Regions from separate parts of the Streptomyces sp. NPDC006552 genome, predicted to be linked through region 2. Evidence: predicted binding sites of a transcription regulator. Region 2 holds the regulator's gene; each other region holds the start of a gene.

Region 1 (7,049 bases), on a different contig from region 2:
TGCTGGGCCGGGCGGAGTCCGGGCCGACGGGGGAGCGGGAGCGGTGACCGCGACGGCGGCTCAGGCGCCCTCGGTACGCGGGAGCGGCTGTCCGAGCAGCATCGTGGGGGCTCCGGCGACCCGGGTCAGAAAGACCGTCAGCGCCCGCTTCCCGTAAGGCTTCGGCATCACCTTGCGCCGCAACTCCTCCGGCTCGACGGCCGATCCGCGCTTCTTCACGGTCAGCACCCCGACCTCCCGCTCCCGCAGCAGCGCCTTCAGCTTCTTCACGCTGAAGGGGAGGTGCCCGGTGATCTCGTAGGCGGCGGCGTAGGGAGTCGCTCGCGCGGCGTCGGCGGTGACGTACGCGATGGTTTCGTCGATCAGCCCGCCGCCGACCTGCTCGGCCACCTCGGCGACCAGGTGCGCGCGGATGACGGCGCCGTCCGGCTCGTACAAGTACCGTCCCACCGGCCGCACCCCGGGGTCCGCGAGGCCCCGCCCGACCAGCTCCCGCGGGCCCGGCAGCAGGGTGGCGCGGCGGCGGCCCGGCTGGGTGCCGAACCACAGGACGGCCTCCTTCACGTCACCGCCGTCCGAGATCCACTCCGCCTCGGCCTCCGGCGGGATCGCCTCGTGCGGGATGCCGGGCGCGATCTTCAGCGCGGCGCGCGGTGCCGCGAGCGCGGTGGCCACGGCCCAGGACAGCGGCGGGGAGTAGGCCTCGGGGTCGAAGATGCGGCCCCGCTTGGCGGAGCGCCGGGCGGGATCGACGAAGACGGCGTCGTACGCGGCCGTGTCCACCTCCGTCACGTCCGCCTCCCGCACCTCGATCAGGCCGTCGAGGCCGAGCGCGGCGGCGTTGGCCCGCGCGACCGCGCAGGTCCCCGGGTCGCGGTCGACGGCGAGCACCCGGATGCCGGCGCGGGCCAGCGCGATCGCGTCGCCGCCGATGCCGCAGCACAGGTCGGCGACGGACCCGACGCCGAGGGCGCGCAGCGACTGCGCGCGGTGGGCGGCGACGCTGGTCCTGGTCGCCTGTTCGACCCCGTTCGGCGTGAAGTACATCCGGGCCGCGTCCCCGGCCCCGAACTTCGCCACCGCCCGCTGCCGCAGCCGCGCCTGCGCGAGCGCCGCCGAGACAAGGCCGGCCGGGTGATCGCGGCGCAGCCGGGTGGCGAGCGCGATCTCCTGGGCCGGATCGTGGTCGCGGACCGTGTCGAGCAGGGTCTGTCCCTCCGGGGTGAGGAGGGCGTGGACGTCGGCGGGGGTGGAGAGTGGGCTCACCCGGTCCATTGTGGGCCAGTCGGTGGACGGTACGCGCAGGGCGGCGGTGTCAGCCCCCGGTCACGGCTCTGAGCTGCGAAGATCCGGCGCCATGCGCCTAGTGGGACAAGATGAGGAAACGGCCCCGACGGTGACGCGAACCCGCCCCGGCGACCGGCCTGCCGCCCCCCGCGTCCCGTCGGCGGAGCCTTACGCGGCCGCGGGCCGGGCGAGCCCCGAGAACCCGCGTTCTCGGACGGGCCCCCGGGCGGCGGTCCCCCGGAACTTCTGGGCGCGTGCCGCCGGGCTCCGGTACGCGGCCGTCTGCGTGCTGGCCGCGGCGCTGCTCACCGGCTGCGCCCAGTCCGTCGACCCGATCGCCCGCATGGGACGAAAGGCGGCCCAGAAGGTCCGGCACGAGCGGGCGGGACAAGGAGCGCCGGGCGGGACCCGGGGTGACCGGTGGGGGCCGGGGGCGGGGGCGGCGAGTGGAGCGCGGGGTGCCGGGGCGAGAGCTGCGGATGGAGCCCCGGGTGGCTGGTGGGGGCCGGAGGCCGTTGGTGGGGACCGTGGTGACCGGTCGGGTGAGGCGGGGGCGGGTGAGGCCCGGCGGGATCGGCTCCGGGGCGGCGGGGAGGCGGACCGAGCCGCGGCCGCCGACGCACTCGGTGCCGCTGGTGCGGTCGGGGTGCGGGGCGCCCGTCCCGGCGCGCCCGGGACGGGCCCGTGGTCGAGGACGGCCGCCGCCGCCGTCGTCTCCACCGCCCCCGCCCACCGCGTCTTCCCGCCGCGCGCGCGGGGCGCGGTCCCGCGGGTCGTGGACCGGGTGCCGACCCGGGACCGGGTCGTCTTCCTCGTCTTCGACGACGGCGCGGGCACGGACCCCCGCTTCGCCGGCCTGGTCCGTGCGCTGCGCCTGCCCGTCTCGGTCTTCCTCACCGGCGGCGTCCCGGGACCCGGCCGCGACCACTTCGGGGAGTTGCGCGCACTGGGCGCGGGTATCCAGAACCGCACCCTGACGCGGCCCTTCCTGCCCGGCCTCGGCCCCGTGGCCCAGCACGCGGAGATCTGCGGCCAGCGGGACCGCGTCAAGGGCCGCTTCGGCACGGCGCCGCGCCTGCTCAGCCCGCCCTACGGCGCCTACGACGCGGGCACCCTGCGGGCGGCGGGCGCCTGCGGCATCGACGCGATCGTGCTGGGCCGGGCCCACGACGACCGCGGCCCCCTGCGCCCCGGCGACATCATCCACACCCATGCCGCCGCGCCCTCGCTCACCAGGACGACCACCCGTCTCCTGGCGCGGATCCGGGCCCGGCATCTGAAGGTGGCCCGCCTGGAGAGCTACCTGTAAGAAGCCCGCGGACCCGCCGGAAAACCGCGCCGCGCCACAGCCGACTGGCACTCCGCTTGACCGAGTGCTAATCGCAGTCATAGTCTCGCTCCTGGCACTCACCACTGGAGAGTGCCAACAGCGACGGGCAGGTCCGGCACCCGCGACGACGGATCCACCTGGTCGCCACCTCAGACTCTTAACCCCGTGAGATCTCCGAAGGGGGAGACCGGATCGTGACGACCACCAGCTCCAAGGTTGCCATCAAGCCGCTCGAGGACCGCATTGTGGTCCAGCCGCTCGACGCCGAGCAGACCACGGCCTCCGGCCTGGTCATTCCGGACACCGCGAAGGAGAAGCCCCAGGAGGGCGTCGTCCTCGCCGTGGGCCCGGGGCGCTTCGAGAACGGCGAGCGCCTGCCGCTCGACGTGAAGACCGGCGACATCGTGCTGTACAGCAAGTACGGCGGCACCGAGGTCAAGTACAACGGCGAGGAGTACCTCGTCCTCTCGGCCCGCGACGTTCTCGCGATCATCGAGAAGTAAGCAGACCGAGAAGCGGCTTTCCGCTGTGAATTGCGCCCCTGGCACCCGCGATCGTAAGAAGCCGGGGTCGGGGGCGCGGTTCGTGCACCCTGAAGTTTTCCGTAGTTTTCGAGAGGGCTGAACCGCTCCCATGGCGAAGATCCTGAAGTTCGACGAGGACGCCCGTCGCGCCCTCGAGCGCGGCGTCAACAAGCTTGCCGACACGGTCAAGGTGACGATCGGTCCCAAGGGCCGCAACGTCGTCATCGACAAGAAGTTCGGCGCCCCCACCATCACCAACGACGGTGTGACCATCGCCCGCGAGGTCGAGGTCGAGGACCCGTACGAGAACCTCGGCGCCCAGCTCGTGAAGGAGGTGGCGACCAAGACCAACGACATCGCGGGTGACGGTACGACCACCGCCACCGTGCTGGCCCAGGCCCTGGTCAAGGAAGGCCTGCGCAACGTCGCCGCGGGTGCCTCCCCGGCCGCCCTGAAGAAGGGCATCGACGCCGCGGTGAAGGCCGTGTCCGAGGACCTCCTCGCGACCGCCCGCCCGATCGACTCGAAGTCCGACATCGCCGCCGTCGCCGGTCTGTCCGCCCAGGACAGCCAGGTCGGCGAGCTCATCGCCGAGGCGATGGACAAGGTCGGCAAGGACGGTGTCATCACCGTCGAGGAGTCCAACACCTTCGGCCTGGAGCTGGACTTCACCGAGGGCATGGCCTTCGACAAGGGCTACCTGTCCCCGTACTTCGTCACCGACCAGGAGCGTATGGAGGCCGTCCTCGACGACCCGTACATCCTGATCCACCAGGGCAAGATCGGGTCCATCCAGGACCTGCTCCCGCTCCTGGAGAAGGTCATCCAGGCCGGTGGCTCCAAGCCGCTGCTGATCATCGCCGAGGACGTCGAGGGCGAGGCCCTGTCGACCCTGGTCGTGAACAAGATCCGCGGCACGTTCAACGCCGTCGCGGTCAAGGCCCCCGGCTTCGGCGACCGCCGCAAGGCGATGCTCCAGGACATGGCCACCCTCACCGGTGCCACCGTCATCGCCGAGGAGGTCGGCCTCAAGCTCGACCAGGCCGGTCTGGACGTGCTGGGCTCCGCCCGCCGCGTCACCATCACCAAGGACGACACCACGATCGTCGACGGTGGCGGCAACAAGGCCGACGTCGAGGGTCGCGTCAACCAGATCAAGGCCGAGATCGAGAACACGGACTCCGACTGGGACCGCGAGAAGCTCCAGGAGCGCCTCGCGAAGCTCGCCGGCGGCGTCTGCGTGATCAAGGTCGGTGCCGCGACCGAGGTCGAGCTCAAGGAGAAGAAGCACCGTCTGGAGGACGCCATCTCCGCGACCCGCGCCGCGGTCGAGGAGGGCATCGTCTCCGGTGGTGGCTCCGCGCTCGTCCACGCCGTGAAGGTGCTCGCCGACGGCCTCGGCAAGGAGGGCGACGAGGCCACCGGTGTCGCCGTCGTCCGCCGCGCCGCCGTCGAGCCGCTGCGCTGGATCGCGGAGAACGCGGGCCTGGAGGGCTACGTCATCGTCTCCAAGGTCGCCGAGCTCGAGAAGGGCTCCGGCTACAACGCCGCGACCGGTGAGTACGGCGACCTGGTCAAGGCCGGCGTCATCGACCCGGTCAAGGTCACGCGCTCCGCGCTGGAGAACGCCGCGTCCATCGCCTCCCTGCTCCTGACGACCGAGACCCTGGTCGTCGAGAAGCCGGCCGAGGAAGAGGCCGAGGCCGGTCACAGCCACGGTCACTCGCACTGACCCGCTCCGCTGAAGTGACCTGAGGCCCGGCCCCCTGTGTTCTGGGGGGCCGGGCCTCCTGGTTCTGTGGATGCGCGTCTGCCTGGTTCTGACGTCCGCCGGGCGCGCCCCTGAGGTGCACGGCTTCGCCGTGACCTCCCCGGGGAGGCTGCGCGCAGCGGATGCCTCCAGGGGCGCGGGGAACTGCGCGACCAGCCCCCACCGGGGCCGCACCCGCGATACGGACCTACTGCGGCCCGTACTTGCGCCTCGTCCGAGACGTGACCCCGCCGAGCAGAGACCGCGGCGTCACCTTCGCCACCCCCATCAGCGCCTTGTACCGCGGATCGGGGATCGAGAGGGACTTGCCGCGGGAGAGATCCGTGAGCGCCGCCGCGACCAGTTTGTCGGCGTCCAGCCACATCCACTTCGGGATGTTGTCCGTGCCCATGTCGGCCCGCTGGTGGAACTCCGTGCGGACGAAGCCGGGGCACAGCGCCATCAGCCGCACCCCGGAGCCCGCCAGGTCCTTCGCCACCCCCTGGGTGAACTGCACGACCCACGCCTTGGACGCCCCGTAGGTGCCGCGCGGCACGAACGCCGCCACCGACGCCACGTTGATCACGCCCCCGCGCCCGCGCTCACGCATCACCTCCGTGGCCGCCGACGTCAGCCGCAGCACCGCCTCGCAGTGCACCTTCAGCATGGTCAGCTCATCGGCGAGGGGGACCTCCAGATAGCGGCCCTTGTTGCCGAACCCGGCGTTGTTGACGAGCAGATCGACCGCGGCCTTGCGGTCCCGCAGCCGCTTCTCGACGGCCGCGATCCCCTTGTCCGTGGCGAGGTCGGCGGTGAGCACCTCGGCCTCGATGCCGTGCCGGTCGTGCAGTTCGGTCGCCTGCTCCTGGAGCCGCGCGGTGTCGCGGGCGACGAGCACCAGGTTGTGGCCGTCGGCGGCGAGGCGCCGGGCGAACGCGGCGCCGATGCCCGCGGTGGATCCCGTGATCAGTGCCGTAGTCATGGACCAAGGTTAGTGACGCCCCGGTGGTGCTCGTGATCACCGGGGGCGTCCCCGCGCCGGCGGCCGGCTCACGCCGAGCGCGCGCCGTACTTCTCCAGGTACGTCCGCGCCACCCGCTCCGCCTCGGGGTGCAGCGCGTCCCCGGCGGCCAGCACCCGCGGCAGCAGTTCGCGCTCGGTCATCAGCGCCCGGAACTCGAAGGCGACCGTCACCTCGTGCGCGGGCCGGTGCACGATCTCGACGGCGTCCCCGGCCCGGATCTCGCCCGGCTCGATCACCCGCAGGTACGCGCCCGGCCGCTGCTCCCGCGTGAACCGCTTGACCCAGCCCTTCTCACCCAGGTGTCCCTGGAAGGTCTTGCACGGGATCCGGCTGGCGCTCACCTCCAGCAGCAGATCGGAGCCGATCCGCCAGCGCTCGCCGATCTTCGCCCCGGCGACGTCGACGCCCTCGGTGGTGAGGTTCTCCCCGAACGTGCCGCTGGGCAGCGTCCGGCCGAGGGCCCGCTCCCAGGCGTCCAGGTCCTCCCGCGCGAACGCGTACACGGCCTGGTCGTCCCCGCCGTGGTGCCGGGTGTCACAGACGGCGTCGCCGGCGACGCCGCTCGCGCCGGTCCCCTTGACCCCGGGCGCGGCGACCCGCACCGGCCCGGTGACCGGCCGCTTGTCGATGCCGGTCAGGCCCTCGGGCTGGTCGGTGTAGCCGACCGCCGCCGGCCGGCCCAGATTGAGTGAGAGCAGCTTCATGGCCCGGCACGCTACGCGACCCGTGACCAAAGTCGCCACGCATTAATCGGCGTGGTCCCCAAGCGCGGCTTATCCTTGCACCATGATCGAGGCCCGTCATCTCCGTGTCCTGCGCGCCGTGGCCGCCACCGGCTCCTTCTCGGCGGCCGCCCGCGAGCTGGGCTGCACCCAGCCCGCCGTCAGCCAGCAGATGAAGGCCCTGGAGTCCTCGGCCGGTACCCCGCTGCTGATCCGCACGGGCCGGGAGATGCGGCTGACCCAGGCCGGTGAGGCCCTCGTCCGGCACGCCGCGGGCATCCTCGCCGGGCTCACCGCGGCCGAGGAGGAGGTCGCCGCGATCGCGGGCCTGCGCGCGGGCCGCGTCCGCCTCGTCTCCTTCCCGAGCGGCAGTTCGACCCTGGTCCCGACGGCACTGGCCGCCCTGCGCGCC
Region 2 (7,049 bases):
GGCCACTGTGCGGGGGCGGCGGCGCTCAGCCCCAGCGGCCGGTGCGGCCCAGCAGCAGCGCCACCGCCGCCGTGCCGGCCGTCGACGTCCGCAGCACGCTGCGTCCGAGCCGGAAGGGCCGCGCCCCGGCCTGCGCGAAGACCGCCAGCTCCTCCGGCGACACCCCGCCCTCGGGACCCACCACGAGCACGATCTCGCCGTCCGCCGGGAGCGGCGCGGAGGCCAGCGCGGCGCTCGCCGCGTCCCGGTCCTCGTGCAGGACGGCCGCCAGCCGCGCCCCGGCGAGCAGCGTCGCGACCTCCTTGGTGGAGGCCGCCTGCGCGACCTCGGGGAAGCGGACCCGGCGCGACTGCTTGCCGGCCTCGCGGGCGGTGGCCCGCCACTTGTTCAGCGCCTTGGTCCCGCGCTCACCGCGCCACTGCGTGATGCACCGGGACGCCGCCCACGGCACGATCGCGTCGACGCCCGTCTCGGTCATGGTCTCCACGGCCAGCTCCCCGCGGTCACCCTTGGGCAGCGCCTGCACCACGGTGATCCGGGGCCGCTCCACGGGTTCGGTGCGCACCGGCCCGGCCTCGACGACGAGGCGGTCCTTGCCCTCGGCGGCGGTGACGACGCCTTCGCTCCACGTCCCGTGCCCGTCGGTCAGGACGAGGGACTCGCCCGCCCGCAGCCGCTTGACGGAGACGGCGTGCCGCCCCTCGGGGCCGTCCAGTACGTAGCTGCACCCGTCCGGCACCGGGCCCTCGACCACGAACACCGGCGCGGTCACGCGGCACCGCGCTGTCCGAGCGTGGCCTTGGCGGCGACGAGTTCGGCGGCGAGGACCTCGACGAGCTGCCCGGCGGGCAGCTCCCGGGCCAGCCGGTGGCCCTGCCCCGCCCACAGCGCCATGGCCTGCGGGTCACCCGCCTTGGCGGCCGCCTTGCGCAGCGGTGACGTCATGTGGTGGATCTCCGGGTAGGCGGCGGGCGCGTACGGCCCGTGCTCGCGCAGGAAGCGGTTGACGAGGCCGCGCGCGGGCCGCCCGGAGAACGCCCGGGTCAGCTCGGTCCTGGTGAAGAGCGGGTCGGTCAGGGCCTGCTTGTGCGGGGCGGGCGCGCCGGACTCGGGCGTCACGAGGAACGCCGTCCCCAGCTGGGCCAGGTCGGCGCCCGCGGCGAGCACGGCGGCGATCTGCGCGCCGCGCATGATGCCGCCGGCCGCGATGATCGGCAGCCGGACCGCCTCGCGGACCTGCGCGATGAGCGCCAGCAGTCCGACGCCGCTGCCGTCGGCCTCGGGGTTGTCCCGGTGTGTGCCCTGGTGGCCGCCGGCCTCGATGCCCTGGACGCAGACGGCGTCCGCGCCGGACCGCTGGGCGGCGAGCGCCTCCTCCACGGTGGTCACGGTGACGGCGGTGAACGTGCCCACACCGCGCAGCGCCTCGGTCACCGCGGGAGTGGGGCAGCCGAACGTGAAGGTGACCAGCGCCACCGGGTCGTCGAGGAGGATGGCGAGCTTGGCGTCGTAGCCGTCGTCGCGTCCGCCGTCGGGGTCGCCGAGCGGGGTCTGGTACCAGCCGGCCTCACCGGCGAGCTGGTGGCGGTAGACGTCGACCGCGGCCGGGTCCGCGTACTCCGGCTGCGGCAGGAACAGGTTGACGCCGAACGGGCGGCCGGTCAGCGCGCGGACCTGCTTGATCTCCTCGTACATCCCGTCGGCCGTCTTGTACCCGGCGGCGAGGAACCCGAGGCCGCCCGCCTCGGAGACGGCGGCGACGAGCGCGGGACAGGACGCGCCGCCCGCCATGGGGGCCTGCACGATCAAACAGGGGCAGAGATCTGTCAGCGCGAGGGGCATGAGCGCATCGTGCCACGGACGCGTCGGACGGCCGAATCGGCTGTTCCGCCTGGCATGTGCCACCCCGGACGGGGTGGCACACCCTCAGACCTCACCGCCCGTTGAACGCGTCCTTCAACCGCGAGAACAACCCCTGCTGCCCCGGCTGGAACTGGCCCGTGGGGCGCTCCTCGCCGCGCAGCTTGGCCAGCTCGCGCAGGAGCCGCTCCTGCTCCGGTTCGAGCTTCTGTGGGGTCATGACCTCGACGTGCACGATGAGGTCGCCCCGGCCGCCGCCGCGCAGATGCGTGATGCCGCGCCCGTGCAGCGGGACCGACTGGCCGGACTGCGTGCCCGGCCGGATGTCGACCTCCTCCATGCCGTCGAGCGTCTCCAGCGGCACCTTCGTGCCGAGGGCCGCCGCCGTCATCGGGATGGTCACCGTGCAGTGCAGGTCGTCGCCGCGCCGCTGGAAGACGGCGTGCGGCAGCTCGTGGATCTCGACGTACAGGTCACCGGCGGGGCCGCCGCCGGGGCCGACCTCGCCCTCGCCCGCGAGCTGGATCCGCGTGCCGTTGTCCACACCGGCCGGGATCTTCACCGTCAGCGTGCGCCGCGACCGGATGCGGCCGTCGCCGGCGCACTCGGGGCAGGGCGTCGGCACGACGGTGCCGAACCCCTGGCACTGCGGGCACGGCCGGCTCGTCATGACCTGGCCGAGGAAGGAGCGCGTGACCTGGGAGACCTCGCCGCGCCCGCGACACATGTCGCAGGTCTGGGCAGAGGTACCGGGAGCCGCGCCCTCACCGCTACAGGTCGTACAGACCACAGCCGTGTCGACCTGGAGGTCCTTGGTGGTGCCGAAGGCGGCCTCGTCCAGCTCGATCTCGAGCCGGATCATGGCGTCCTGGCCGCGGCGCGTGCGCGAGCGGGGCCCGCGCTGCGACGCGGTTCCGAAGAACGCGTCCATGATGTCCGAGAAGTTCCCGAACCCACCGGCGCCGAAGCCTCCGGCGCCGCCTCCGCCGGCCCCCGACAGGGGGTCGCCCCCGAGGTCGTAGACCTGCTTCTTCTGCGGGTCGGAGAGCACCTCGTAGGCGGCGTTGATCTCCTTGAACCGCTCCTGCGTCTTCGGGTCCGGATTCACGTCCGGGTGAAGTTCACGAGCGAGCCTTCGAAAGGCCTTCTTGATCTCGTCCTGGGAAGCGTCGCGGCGCACGCCGAGTACGGCGTAGTAGTCCGTGGCCACTTACGACTCCGCCAGGATCTGTCCGACGTAACGTGCCACTGCGCGTACTGCTCCCATCGTTCCCGGGTAATCCATGCGGGTCGGGCCGACCACGCCGAGCTTGGCAACTGCCTCGCCGCCCGAACCGTAGCCGACCGACACGACGGACGTGGAGTTGAGTCCCTCGTGGGCGTTCTCGTGACCGATCCGTACGGCCATGCCCGAATCACCCACCTCACCAAGCAACTTGAGGAGCACGACCTGCTCCTCGAGGGCCTCCAGCACGGGCCGGATGGTGAGGGGAAAGTCATGTCCGAAGCGGGTGAGATTGGCGGTGCCGCCGATCATCAGCCGCTCCTCGGTCTCCTCGACGAGCGTCTCCAGCAACGTGGAGAGCACCGTCGTGACCGTGCCGCGGTCCTCCGCCTCGAAGGCCTCGGCCAGGTCCTGCACCAGCTGCGGCACGTCGGCGAAGCGGCGGCCCGCGACCCGGCTGTTGAGCCGGGCCCGCAGATCCGCCACGGACGATTCGCCGAACGGCGCCGGGCAGTCGATCATCCGCTGCTCCACGCGCCCGGTGTCCGTGATCAGTACGAGCATCAGGCGGGCGGGTGCGAGCGAGAGCAGCTCGACATGGCGCACGGTGGACCGGGTCAGGGACGGGTACTGGACGACCGCGACCTGCCGCGTCAGCTGCGCGAGCAGCCGCACGGTCCGTCCGACGACGTCGTCGAGGTCGACGGCGCCCTCCAGGAAGTTCTGGATGGCGCGCCGCTCCGGCCCGGTCATCGGCTTCACCGCGGTGAGCTTGTCGACGAAGAGGCGGTAGCCCTTGTCGGTGGGGATGCGCCCGGCGCTGGTGTGCGGCTGGGCGATGAACCCCTCGTCCTCCAGGGCGGCCATGTCGTTGCGCACGGTCGCCGGGGAGACGCCGAGGCTGTGCCGCTCGGTCAGCGCCTTGGAGCCGACGGGCTCCTCGGTGCCGACGTAGTCCTGGACGATGGCGCGCAGCACTTCGAGCCTGCGTTCACTGAGCATCGGCGCACACCTCCAGCAACTGTCCCTGATCGTTCTCGTGATCGTTCCGGTTCTGGCACTCGCTGCGCGCGAGTGCCAGTCGTCCCCGGCTCAGTGTACGGCCGGTGGGTACGGGCCCGGCAAGGCCGCTAGCTTCGGGGGATGCGAGTCATCGACTGGACGGCGTCCGGATGGGAAGAACTGGCGCCGCATGTGGGGCGAATCCGGCTGCCCGGCTGGGACTGTACGACCGGGCTGGTCGCGGGCGAGGACGCGGCCCTGCTGATCGACACCGGATCTTCACTGCGGGAGGGCGCCCGGCTGCGCGCGGACACGCGCCGCCTGCTGGGCCCGGACCGGAGGGTGACGCACATCGCGCTGACTCATCCGCACTTCGACCACGTCTTCGGCACGGCGGCCTTCGCGGGCGTCGAGGTCTACGGGGCCGCGGGCATCGACACCGTCTTCGCGGGCGGCGGCGCGGACGCGCTGCGCGCCGATGCCGTACGTCACGGCCTCGACCCCGATCTCGCGGGCGAGGCAGCGGATCTCCTGGTCACCCCGGGCCACCGGGTGTGCGGCGAGCGCACCCTCGACCTGGGCGGCGGCGTCCGGGTGCTGCTGGCGAACGTCGGCCCCGGGCACACCGGTCACGACCTCGCGGTCCTGGTCTCCGCGCCCTCGGGGCCGGAGATCGCCTTCTGCGGGGACCTGGTCGAGGAGTCGGGCGAACCCCAGGCGGGGCCGGACGCGGCCCCGCAGCGGTGGCCGGCCGCGCTGGACCGGCTGCTGGCGCTCGGCGGCGAGGACGCGCGCTACGTCCCGGGCCACGGTTCGGCGGTGAATGCGGCGTTTGTCCACGAGCAGCGCGCCACACTGGCGGGCCGCTCCGGCGTGTCGTAGGCGGCGCCCCCGGGCTTCTCTTATCGTCTGCCGAATGCGCCAGTACTCTGCCGACCTGACTCCTCCCTGGAAGCGGAACCGGTCCGTGCCCGAGGTCCCGGCGGAGCCGGACCTCGTCGTGGAGGAGGTCACCACGGGGTTCTGCGGCGCGGTCGTGCGCGTGGAGAAGACCGCGCAGGGGCCGACGGTGACCTTGGAGGACCGGTTCGGCAAGCACCGCGCGTTCCCGATGGAGCCGCGCGGCTTCCTGCTGGAGGGCAAGGTCGTCACGCTGGTCCGCCCCGCGGCCGGCGGCCCGGTCCGCCCCACCCGCACGGCGTCCGGTTCGCTCGCGGTGCCCGGCGCCCGCGCGCGCGTGGCCCGGGCGGGCCGCATCTACGTGGAGGGCAAGCACGACGCCCAGCTCATCGAACGGGTCTGGGGCGACGACCTGCGCATCGAGGGCGTGGCCGTGGAGTTCCTGGAGGGCGTCGACGACCTCCCGGCGATCGTGGCGGAGTTCGCCCCGGGCCCCGACGCGCGCCTGGGCGTCCTCGTCGACCACCTGGTCCCCGGTACGAAGGAGTGGCGCATCGCCCAGTCGGTGACGAGCGCCGACGCGCTGGTGGTCGGCCACCCGTACATCGACATCTGGGAGGCGGTGAAGCCGTCCTCGGTGGGCATCCGGGCCTGGCCCCGGGTCCCGCACGGCCAGGACTGGAAGACGGGCGTGTGCCGCGCCCTGGGCTGGCGCGTGGCGAACACGGGCGAGGCCTGGCAGCACATCCTGTCCCGGGTCCACTCCTACAGGGACCTGGAACCCGAACTCCTCGGCAAGGTGGAGGAACTGATCGACTTCGTGACGGCCCCAGAGATCTGAAGCCCCGCCAGGGGCGCGGGGAACTGCGCGCCCAGCCCCCACCGGGGCCGCACCCGCCCCGGACCGGCACCCCTGCGGAGCCAGGGCGCACCCGCGCGATCGACCCGCTCAGTCGACGAGGTCCCGCACGACCCCGTCGGCCAGCAACCGCCCCCGCAGGGTCAGCACGGCCCGCCCCTCCCCGAAGGGCCCGGCCTCCAACAGCCCGGCGTCCAGCGCCTTCCGGGCCGCGACGGCACCCTCGGGCTTGAGCAACGACAGCGGACACCCGTCGCGGAGCCGCAGCTCCAGCAGGATCCGCTCGACCCGCCGGTCCTCGTCCGCCAGGACTTCCCGTCCCGCCCCCGGCGACCTCCCCGCGGCCAGCGCGGCGGCATACGCGCCGGGGTGCTTCACGTTCCACCAGCGCACCCCGCCCACGTGCGAGTGCGCCCCGGGCCCGGCGCCCCACCAGTCGGCCCCGCGCCAGTACAGCTCGTTGTGCAGGCAGCGGGCCGCGTCGGAGGTCGCCCAGTTCGACACCTCGTACCAGGAGAAGCCCGCCGCCGCCATCGTCTCGTCGGCGATCAGGTACCGGTCCGCATGCACGTCGTCGTCGGTCATCGGCACCTCGCCGCGCCGGATGCGCCGGGCGAGCTGCGTGCCCTCCTCGACGATCAGCGCGTACGCCGAGACGTGGTCGGGGCCGGCCGCGAGGGCCGCGTCGAGCGAGGCCCGCCAGTCGTCGTCGCTCTCGCCGGGCGTGCCGTAGATCAGGTCCAGGTTCACGTGCTCGAAGCCGGCCGCCCGCGCCTCGGCGACGCAGGCCTCGGGCCGGCCGGGCGTGTGGGTACGGTCGAGTACCTTCAGCACGTGCTGCCGGGCGCTCTGCATGCCGAACGAGATCCGGTTGAAGCCCCCGGCCCGCAGCTCCGCGAGGTAGGCCGGGTCCACCGACTCGGGGTTGGCCTCGGTCGTCACCTCCGCGTCGTCCGCGAGCCCGAACTCCTCGCGGACCGCCGCCAGCATCCGGACGAGATCGGCGGCGGCCAGCAGCGTCGGCGTCCCGCCCCCGACGAACACCGTCCGCACCGGGCGGGGGTCGTCGCCCAGCACCTTGCGGGCGAGGCGGACCTCCTCGGTCAGCGTCTGCGCGTAGTTGTCACGGGAGGCGAGCACGCCGCCGGTGCCGCGCAGCTCGGTCGCCGTGTACGTGTTGAAGTCGCAGTAGCCGCAGCGCGT
Region 3 (7,049 bases), on a different contig from region 2:
ACGTACCGGAGGCGACACCCGAGGAGACCGAGCCCACCATGCGCCCCACCCGCAGCCGCGCGTTCATGCTCCTGGCGGCGCTGGGCCGGACGGCCCCGTCGCTGGCGCTGTCCGCCGCCGAGTGCGCGCGGCTCGCGCCCGAGGCGGAGCGGTGGTTCGCGCGGGGTGCGAGCGAGGACGAGGTACGGCAGGCGCTGACGGCCGGGCTGCCCGTCCCGGTGCACAGCCCGGCCGCCCTGCTGCACCGGCGCCTGGTCGACAAGCTCCCGCCGCCCGCTCCGGTCGCGACGCGCCCGGTGCTGCGGCTGATCGAGTGCGCGCGGTGCGGCGCACCCGGTCATCCCGAGGCGTTGCCCGGCGGTTTCTGCGACCTGTGTTCCGGCGCCCGGACCACTCGCCGGGCGCCGGCGCCGCTGGCCGCCGAGGCCGTCCGCTCGCATGCGACGGAGGTGCGGCGGGCCCTGTGGTCCGGGCGGGAGCGGAGCCGGACGTGAACCGGCTCCGGCCGCGCTCGGCATGCGCCCCGGCGGCCCCTCCCGCATGCTGGCCGTATGGCTGAGAGCACCCTTCGCACGATCTCCCTCTCCGACTTCCGCCCCGACCGGCGGCGCCTGGTGACCGGCGCCGTGGTGACGGGCGCGGGCATGCTCGTCGCGGCGGCGGGCGTCGGCGTGCTGGCGTACGAGCTGTTCCGGGCGGGGCGTACCTGGACCAGCGCCTGGCAGGTGCCGCCGGCCGTGCTCGCGTCGCGCGCCCTGCACCAGGCGCAGAGCGCGGCCCAGGCCGGCCGCGACGCCTGGACCAGCTACCAGGAGACGCCGGTCCGCTAGAGCCTCTCGGACCCGGCCCCGGCCTGGAGGCGCAGCCCCGCCAGGGTCAGATCCAACGCGGCCCGGAACTGGGCCGCGTCGTCGTGCCCGTCGAACTCGTCGACGATCTCGTGCACGAACGGGAACGCCTCGGGGTCCAGCTCGCGCCAGCTCGCGGCGAAGCGGCTGAGGAACGCCTCCGGGGTCACCGCGCCGTCGAGCACCTCCTGCGGCGGCTCCTGCCCGAGGTCGACAGCGGAGCCGACGACGACGCCGGTGATCGCGGAGACCGCGTGGAAGCGCTGGAGCGCGGTCAGATCGAGGCGCAGTGTCGGCCGGCCCAGGGCCTCGTAGAGGCGTAGCGCGTTGCCCTGCACGTCGGTGTTGCGCATGAAGTAGTTGCCGAGCCAGGGCCGCCGCACGATCGCGTCGAAGAGCATCAGCCCCATCGCGCGCAGATCCTCGATCGGGTCCTCGCTCGCCGGGCGCGCCTCGATGTCGGCGAGGACGCCGCCGATCGCGTGGTCCGTGGCGCGGTCCAGCAGCTCGTCCTTGCTCGCGACGTACCAGTAGATGCTCGCGACGCCGCCGCCGAGGCGCTGCGCCAGCGCCCGGAACGTCAGCGCCGAAGGACCGGCCTCGTCGAGCAGCGCGACCGCCTCGGTCAGCACGGACTCCATCGAGTGCGACGCCCGTCGGCGGCCCTGGGCGGCGCGGTTCTGCTGGCGTGGCATGGGCGGTACCTCAATCCCTTTGCATCGCATCGAACGTTGTTCTATCGTACTTCATCGAACGAGGTTCGATAACCGATCGATGTTCGATAGAAGGGACCGCCGCCATGACCACCGCCGCCCGTAAACCCCCGCCCCCGCCGTCCTCCCGCGCCTATCCGTCCCTGCGTGCCGCGTGGATCCCGCTCGCCGCGCTCTGCCTGGCCTTCTTCGTCGAGATGGTCGACAACACCCTGCTGTCCATCGCGCTGCCCACCATCGGCCGCGACCTGGGCAGCGGCACCACCGCGCTCCAGTGGGTCACCGGCGCCTACTCGCTCACCTTCGGCGGCCTGCTGCTCACCGCGGGATCGATGGCCGACCGGCTCGGGCGGCGCCGGGTGCTGCTGACCGGGCTCGCCGTGTTCGGCGCGCTGAGCCTGTGCGTCGTCTGGGTCACCACCGCGGGCCAGCTCATCGCCCTGCGCGCCGCGCTCGGCATAGCCGCCGCGGCGATGGCGCCGATCACCAACTCCCTGGTCTTCCGCCTCTTCGACGACAAGGCGCTGCGGATGCGCGCGATGACGGTGATGATCGTCGTCGGCATGTCCGGCTTCGTCCTCGGCCCGCTGCTCGGCGGCACCGCCCTGGCCCATGTGCGCTGGGAGTGGCTGCTGGTCGTCAACGCGCCGATCGCGGTGATCGCCTGCCTCGGGGTGCGGCTCGGCGTCCCCGCCGACCGGCCCGAGGACCTGACCCGCGACCGGCTCGACGTGCCCGGCGCCGTCCTGAGCGTCGCCACCATCGGCCTCGCCTGCTACGCGCTGACCAGTGGCGTCGAGCACGGCTGGGGCTCGGCCGCCACCCTCGCCTCGATCGCCGGGGCCGTCCTCGCCGGGTGCGCCTTCGTCCGGCACGAGCGCCGCAGCAAGGCCCCCATGCTGGACCTGCGCCTCTTCCGGAACGGCACCGTCCGCGGCGCCGCCGTCGCCCAGATCGGCACGTCCATCGCCATGGCAGGCGTGATGTTCGGCCTGATCCTGCACTTCCAGTACGCCTACGGGTGGAGCCCCGTGCGGGCCGGGCTCGCCAATCTGCCGATCATCGTGACCATGCTCCTCGCGACCCCGCTCTCCGAGGGCCTCGCGCGCCGCTTCGGACACCGGGTCGCCTGCCTGGTCGGAGCGGCCTGCCTGGCGCTCTCCCTGGCGGGATTGTCCTGGGGCGTCGCGCACGGGTACGCCGTCATCGCGGCCTGCATGGTGCTCATGACCATCGGGCTGCGCACCGTGATGACGATCTGCGCGGTCGCCCTCGTCGACGCCATGCCGGACAACCGCACCTCGATCGCCGCCGCCCTGAACGACACCGCGCAGGAGGTCGGCACCAGCGTCGGCACCGCCGTGGTCGGCACCCTGATCGCCGCCCTGGTCACCACCCAGCTGCCCGCGGGCGCCTGGAGCGACGGGCTCGTCTCGTCCTTCTTCCACGGCGAACGGATCGCCTACGGCCTGCTCGCCGTCGTCGTCGGACTGATCGCGGCCGCCGGCGCACTGAGCCTCACCGACTCCCACAGCATCGAGGAGGCCGCTCACGAAGAGGCCGTGGCCTGAGCCCCGCCCCCGCCCGTCTCCGTGCCCGGCGTCGCCGGTGCGTCGAAGCCCGGAACCACCGGGAGCACGTGCTCGGCGACGTCCAGGAGCACGGTCCGGTCCGGGAAGCCGCCGTGGTTGCGCCAGACCACCAACTCGTAGGAACCGCCGCGGTTCTTCGCGTCGAACGCCACACTGAGCGCCTCCGCCGGCGTGCCCGGCGCGCTCTCGGCGTCCGACCCGTCGAGCCGGAAGCGGATCCCCATCGTCTGCGTCGAGTAGAAGACCGCGGGACGGCGCAGCACCTGCTGCGCGTGGACGTCGCGGCCGATGTACGCGGTGGTCCGCGCGTCGACCGGGTACCGGTCGTAGGACGCGTGCAGCTCCACGGTGTAGGTGTCGAACTCGACCCGGGCGGACGGCGAGTGGACCTCGTTCTTCCCGGTCCCCATGGACTCGCTGCCCCCGGACGCGCTCTTCGCCCGCTCGCCCGGCGTCCCCAGCCAGGACGCCAGCTCCCGCTGGTTGAGCGCCGAGCACAGCTGGGCCCCGGAGACCCGCCCGGCCGCCTCGTCGCCCTTCTCCGCCACGCCCCCGGAACACGCGGCGGCCTCGGGCGCGCCGCCCTGGTCGGAGGCCGACTCCTTCGAGATCGCCCAGAAGCCCACGGCGAGCGCCCCCACGAGGGCCACGGCCGAGATGGCCTGCCCCACCGCGTTCGTGCCCCGCTCCGGTCCACCATTGCTGTCGCTGTCGCTCATGTCCCCCACCCGCCCCGCGAACCGCGCTCTACTCCCCAGTACGCGCCCGGGGACAGTAACCCGTGGCGATCAAGGGGACAAGGGACGTGCGAAGACGGCCGGGGACGCGCAAACGCCCGAGGGCGGCACCCCCTCGCGAAGAGGAGGTGCCGCCCTCGGGACGTACAGACAAGCTGATCAGGTCGGGGACCGGATCAGAAGTCCATGTCACCGCCCGGCATGCCGCCCGGAGCACCGCCGCCGGCAGCGGCCTTCTCCGGCTTGTCAGCGATGACGGCCTCGGTGGTGAGGAACAGCGCGGCGATGGAGGCGGCGTTCTGCAGGGCAGAGCGCGTCACCTTCGCCGGGTCGATGATGCCCTCGGCGATCATGTCGACGTACTCACCGGTCGCGGCGTTCAGACCGTGGCCGACGGGAAGGTTGCGCACCTTCTCCACGACGACGCCACCCTCGAGACCACCGTTGACGGAGATCTGCTTGAGCGGGGCCTCCAGGGCGAGCTTCACGGCGTTGGCGCCGGTCGCCTCGTCACCTTCGAGCTCCAGCTTCTCGAAGACCGCGGAGGCCTGGAGGAGAGCCACGCCGCCACCGGCGACGATGCCCTCTTCGACGGCCGCCTTCGCGTTGCGCACGGCGTCCTCGATGCGGTGCTTGCGCTCCTTGAGCTCGACCTCGGTGGCCGCGCCCGCCTTGATGACGGCCACGCCGCCGGCGAGCTTGGCGAGGCGCTCCTGGAGCTTCTCGCGGTCGTAGTCCGAGTCGCTGTTCTCGATCTCGGCACGGATCTGGTTGACGCGGCCCTGGACCTGGTCGCTCTCACCGGAGCCGTCGACGATCGTCGTCTCGTCCTTGGTGATGACGACCTTGCGGGCGCGGCCGAGCAGGTCGAGACCGGCGTTCTCCAGCTTGAGGCCGACCTCCTCGGAGATGACGGTGCCACCGGTGAGGATGGCGATGTCGCCGAGCATGGCCTTGCGGCGGTCACCGAAGCCCGGGGCCTTGACGGCGACGGACTTGAAGGTGCCACGGATCTTGTTGACGACCAGGGTCGACAGGGCCTCGCCCTCGACGTCCTCGGCGATGATCAGCAGCGGCTTGCCGGACTGCATGACCTTCTCGAGCAGCGGAAGGAGGTCCTTCACGTTGCCGATCTTCGAGTTGACGATCAGGATGTACGGGTCGTCGAGCGACGCCTCCATACGCTCCATGTCGGTGGCGAAGTACGCCGAGATGTAGCCCTTGTCGAAGCGCATACCCTCGGTGAGCTCCAGCTCCAGACCGAAGGTCTGGGACTCCTCGACGGTGATGACGCCTTCCTTGCCGACCTTGTCCATGGCCTCGGCGATGAGCTCGCCGATCTGGGTGTCGGCGGCGGAGATGGAGGCGGTCGAAGCGATCTGCTCCTTGGTCTCCACGTCCTTGGCCTGCTCGAGCAGGGCGGCGGAGACGGCCTCGACGGCCTTCTCGATGCCACGCTTGAGGGCCATCGGGTTGGCACCGGCGGCCACGTTGCGCAGACCCTCGCGCACCAGGGCCTGGGCCAGGACGGTCGCGGTCGTCGTGCCGTCACCGGCGACGTCGTCCGTCTTCTTCGCGACCTCCTTGACCAGCTCGGCGCCGATCTTCTCGTACGGGTCCTCGAGCTCGATCTCCTTGGCGATGGAGACACCATCGTTGGTGATCGTGGGGGCGCCCCACTTCTTCTCGAGGACGACGTTGCGACCCTTGGGGCCCAGGGTCACCTTGACGGCGTCGGCGAGCTGGTTCATGCCGCGCTCGAGGCCGCGCCGTGCCTCCTCGTCGAACGCGATGATCTTGGCCATGTGAAGTGGTCCTCCCGGACGGGGTGGAAAAGCAAGCAAACGGACCGTGCTGGTGCCCGCGACGGACGGCCCCTGAGCCTTGTGGTTCCTTGCCCCACCCGGCCCCTGGACCTCACCGACCCGATCCAAGTTCTGTCACTCTCACGCGGAGAGTGCTAAGCCCAATGATTAGCACTCGACCCATGCGAGTGCAAGCGGCTACCACAGAATCGGCGGGGGCGCGTGCCGCGTACGAGGGGGCGCACGCCTGGTGGGGCGCGGGGTCGCGCAGCGCGAAGGGTCCGCGCCCCCTGACGGGGACACGGACCCTTCGTGTCGTGCCAAGCCTGCTGTCAGTCGCGACGCGCGTCAGCCGGCGGCCAGGCGGACCATGTCAGCCTGCGGCCCCTTCTGGCCCTGCGAGATCTCGAATTCCACTCGCTGACCCTCTTCGAGGGTGCGGTAACCGTCCATCTGAATCGCGCTGTAGTGGACGAATACATCCGCACCACCGTCGACCGCGATGAAGCCGTACCCCTTCTCCGCGTTGAACCACTTGACGGTGCCCTGAGCCATGCCTAACTCCCCTATTACTGGCCCTTGCACAGACCCGCACTTCGCGGATCCGGGTCAGACCTCACCCTCCCCAATGGGTGGGGGTGTGCGCCGGAACGCGTCGACCGCGGCTGAATGTATCTGCCCAACTGCCGTCTGCAACAGGTCAATCGGACGAGAATTCTGGGCGCGCGCGAGCGGTGGAACCAGGGCGACTCGCCGGAACCCGGGGCAAGTCGGGCCGCGTAAATGCCGTAAAGGGGCCGAATGGGCCGGGCAGTTTGGCTGCTTCTTGTCGCGGCTCGCGCGGAAACTCATATGCGCCCGTCATGCGCCACATACGGAAAGGGAGCAGCTTCCCCAACTGTACCGTGCTCAACCATGCAGAATTGCCCCCTCCGCTTCTCTCGCGGAGGGGGCAATGTCAGTGACGCCGGGTAAAGCGGAATGCGATCATCCGCCGGCGACGGCCGGAATGATCGAGACGCCGGCGCCGTCGGGCGTGGCGGTCTGCAGGCCCTGCTCGAAGCGGACGTCGTCGTCGTTGACGTAGACGTTCACGAAGCGGCGCAGCTTGCCCTGGTCGTCCAGGACGCGCGCGGCGATCCCGGTGTGGTTCCGCTCCAGGTCCGCGAGGACCTCGGAGAGCGTGGCACCCTCGGCGCTCACCTCGGCCTGGCCGCCGGTGTAGGTACGCAGGATGGTGGGGATGCGGACGTTGACGCTCATGGATTCACTCACCTCGGGGTACGTAGCGCCCCGTCAGGGCGCGGGGAACTGCGCGACCGGCCACGGACGGCCGCCGGCGGGCACTACTCGG

What was found. The regulator HrcA, encoded in region 2, represses chaperone genes, less so after heat shock. The targets are predictions, from matches to a motif close to TTNGCACTCNGNNNNNCNGAGTGCNAA.
Region 1: groES (co-chaperone GroES) is a predicted target of HrcA. The motif match lies at 2,641-2,667, and genes of this name have one in related genera.
Region 3: groL (chaperonin GroEL) is a predicted target of HrcA. The motif match lies at 5,864-5,890, and genes of this name have one in related genera.

What each region holds. Positions count from the first base shown of each region.
Region 1 is NZ_JBEXOS010000079.1:22,137-29,185, forward strand. It holds gene ABZY33_RS31640 (DUF6596 domain-containing protein) at 1-47, shown strand, start outside; gene ABZY33_RS31645 (class I SAM-dependent methyltransferase) at 61-1,275, opposite strand; partial or broken gene ABZY33_RS31650 (polysaccharide deacetylase) at 1,574-1,657, shown strand; gene ABZY33_RS31655 (polysaccharide deacetylase family protein) at 1,934-2,596, shown strand; gene groES (co-chaperone GroES) at 2,812-3,120, shown strand; gene groL (chaperonin GroEL) at 3,251-4,873, shown strand; gene ABZY33_RS31670 (SDR family oxidoreductase) at 5,100-5,873, opposite strand; gene ABZY33_RS31675 (MOSC domain-containing protein) at 5,942-6,619, opposite strand; gene ABZY33_RS31680 (LysR family transcriptional regulator) at 6,702-7,049, shown strand, end outside.
Region 2 is NZ_JBEXOS010000088.1:3,804-10,852, forward strand. It holds gene ABZY33_RS32855 (16S rRNA (uracil(1498)-N(3))-methyltransferase) at 26-772, opposite strand; gene ABZY33_RS32860 (nitronate monooxygenase) at 769-1,842, opposite strand; gene dnaJ (molecular chaperone DnaJ) at 1,934-3,070, opposite strand; gene hrcA (heat-inducible transcriptional repressor HrcA) at 3,071-4,087, opposite strand; gene ABZY33_RS32875 (MBL fold metallo-hydrolase) at 4,229-4,969, shown strand; gene ABZY33_RS32880 (DUF3097 domain-containing protein) at 5,004-5,828, shown strand; gene hemW (radical SAM family heme chaperone HemW) at 5,937-7,049, opposite strand, start outside.
Region 3 is NZ_JBEXOS010000015.1:122,882-129,930, forward strand. It holds gene ABZY33_RS12415 (hypothetical protein) at 1-494, shown strand, start outside; gene ABZY33_RS12420 (hypothetical protein) at 552-830, shown strand; gene ABZY33_RS12425 (TetR/AcrR family transcriptional regulator) at 827-1,489, opposite strand; gene ABZY33_RS12430 (MFS transporter) at 1,648-3,132, shown strand; gene ABZY33_RS12435 (DUF6215 domain-containing protein) at 3,111-3,872, opposite strand; gene groL (chaperonin GroEL) at 4,067-5,695, opposite strand; gene ABZY33_RS12445 (cold-shock protein) at 6,044-6,250, opposite strand; gene ABZY33_RS12450 (MoaD/ThiS family protein) at 6,683-6,958, opposite strand; gene thrC (threonine synthase) at 7,042-7,049, opposite strand, start outside.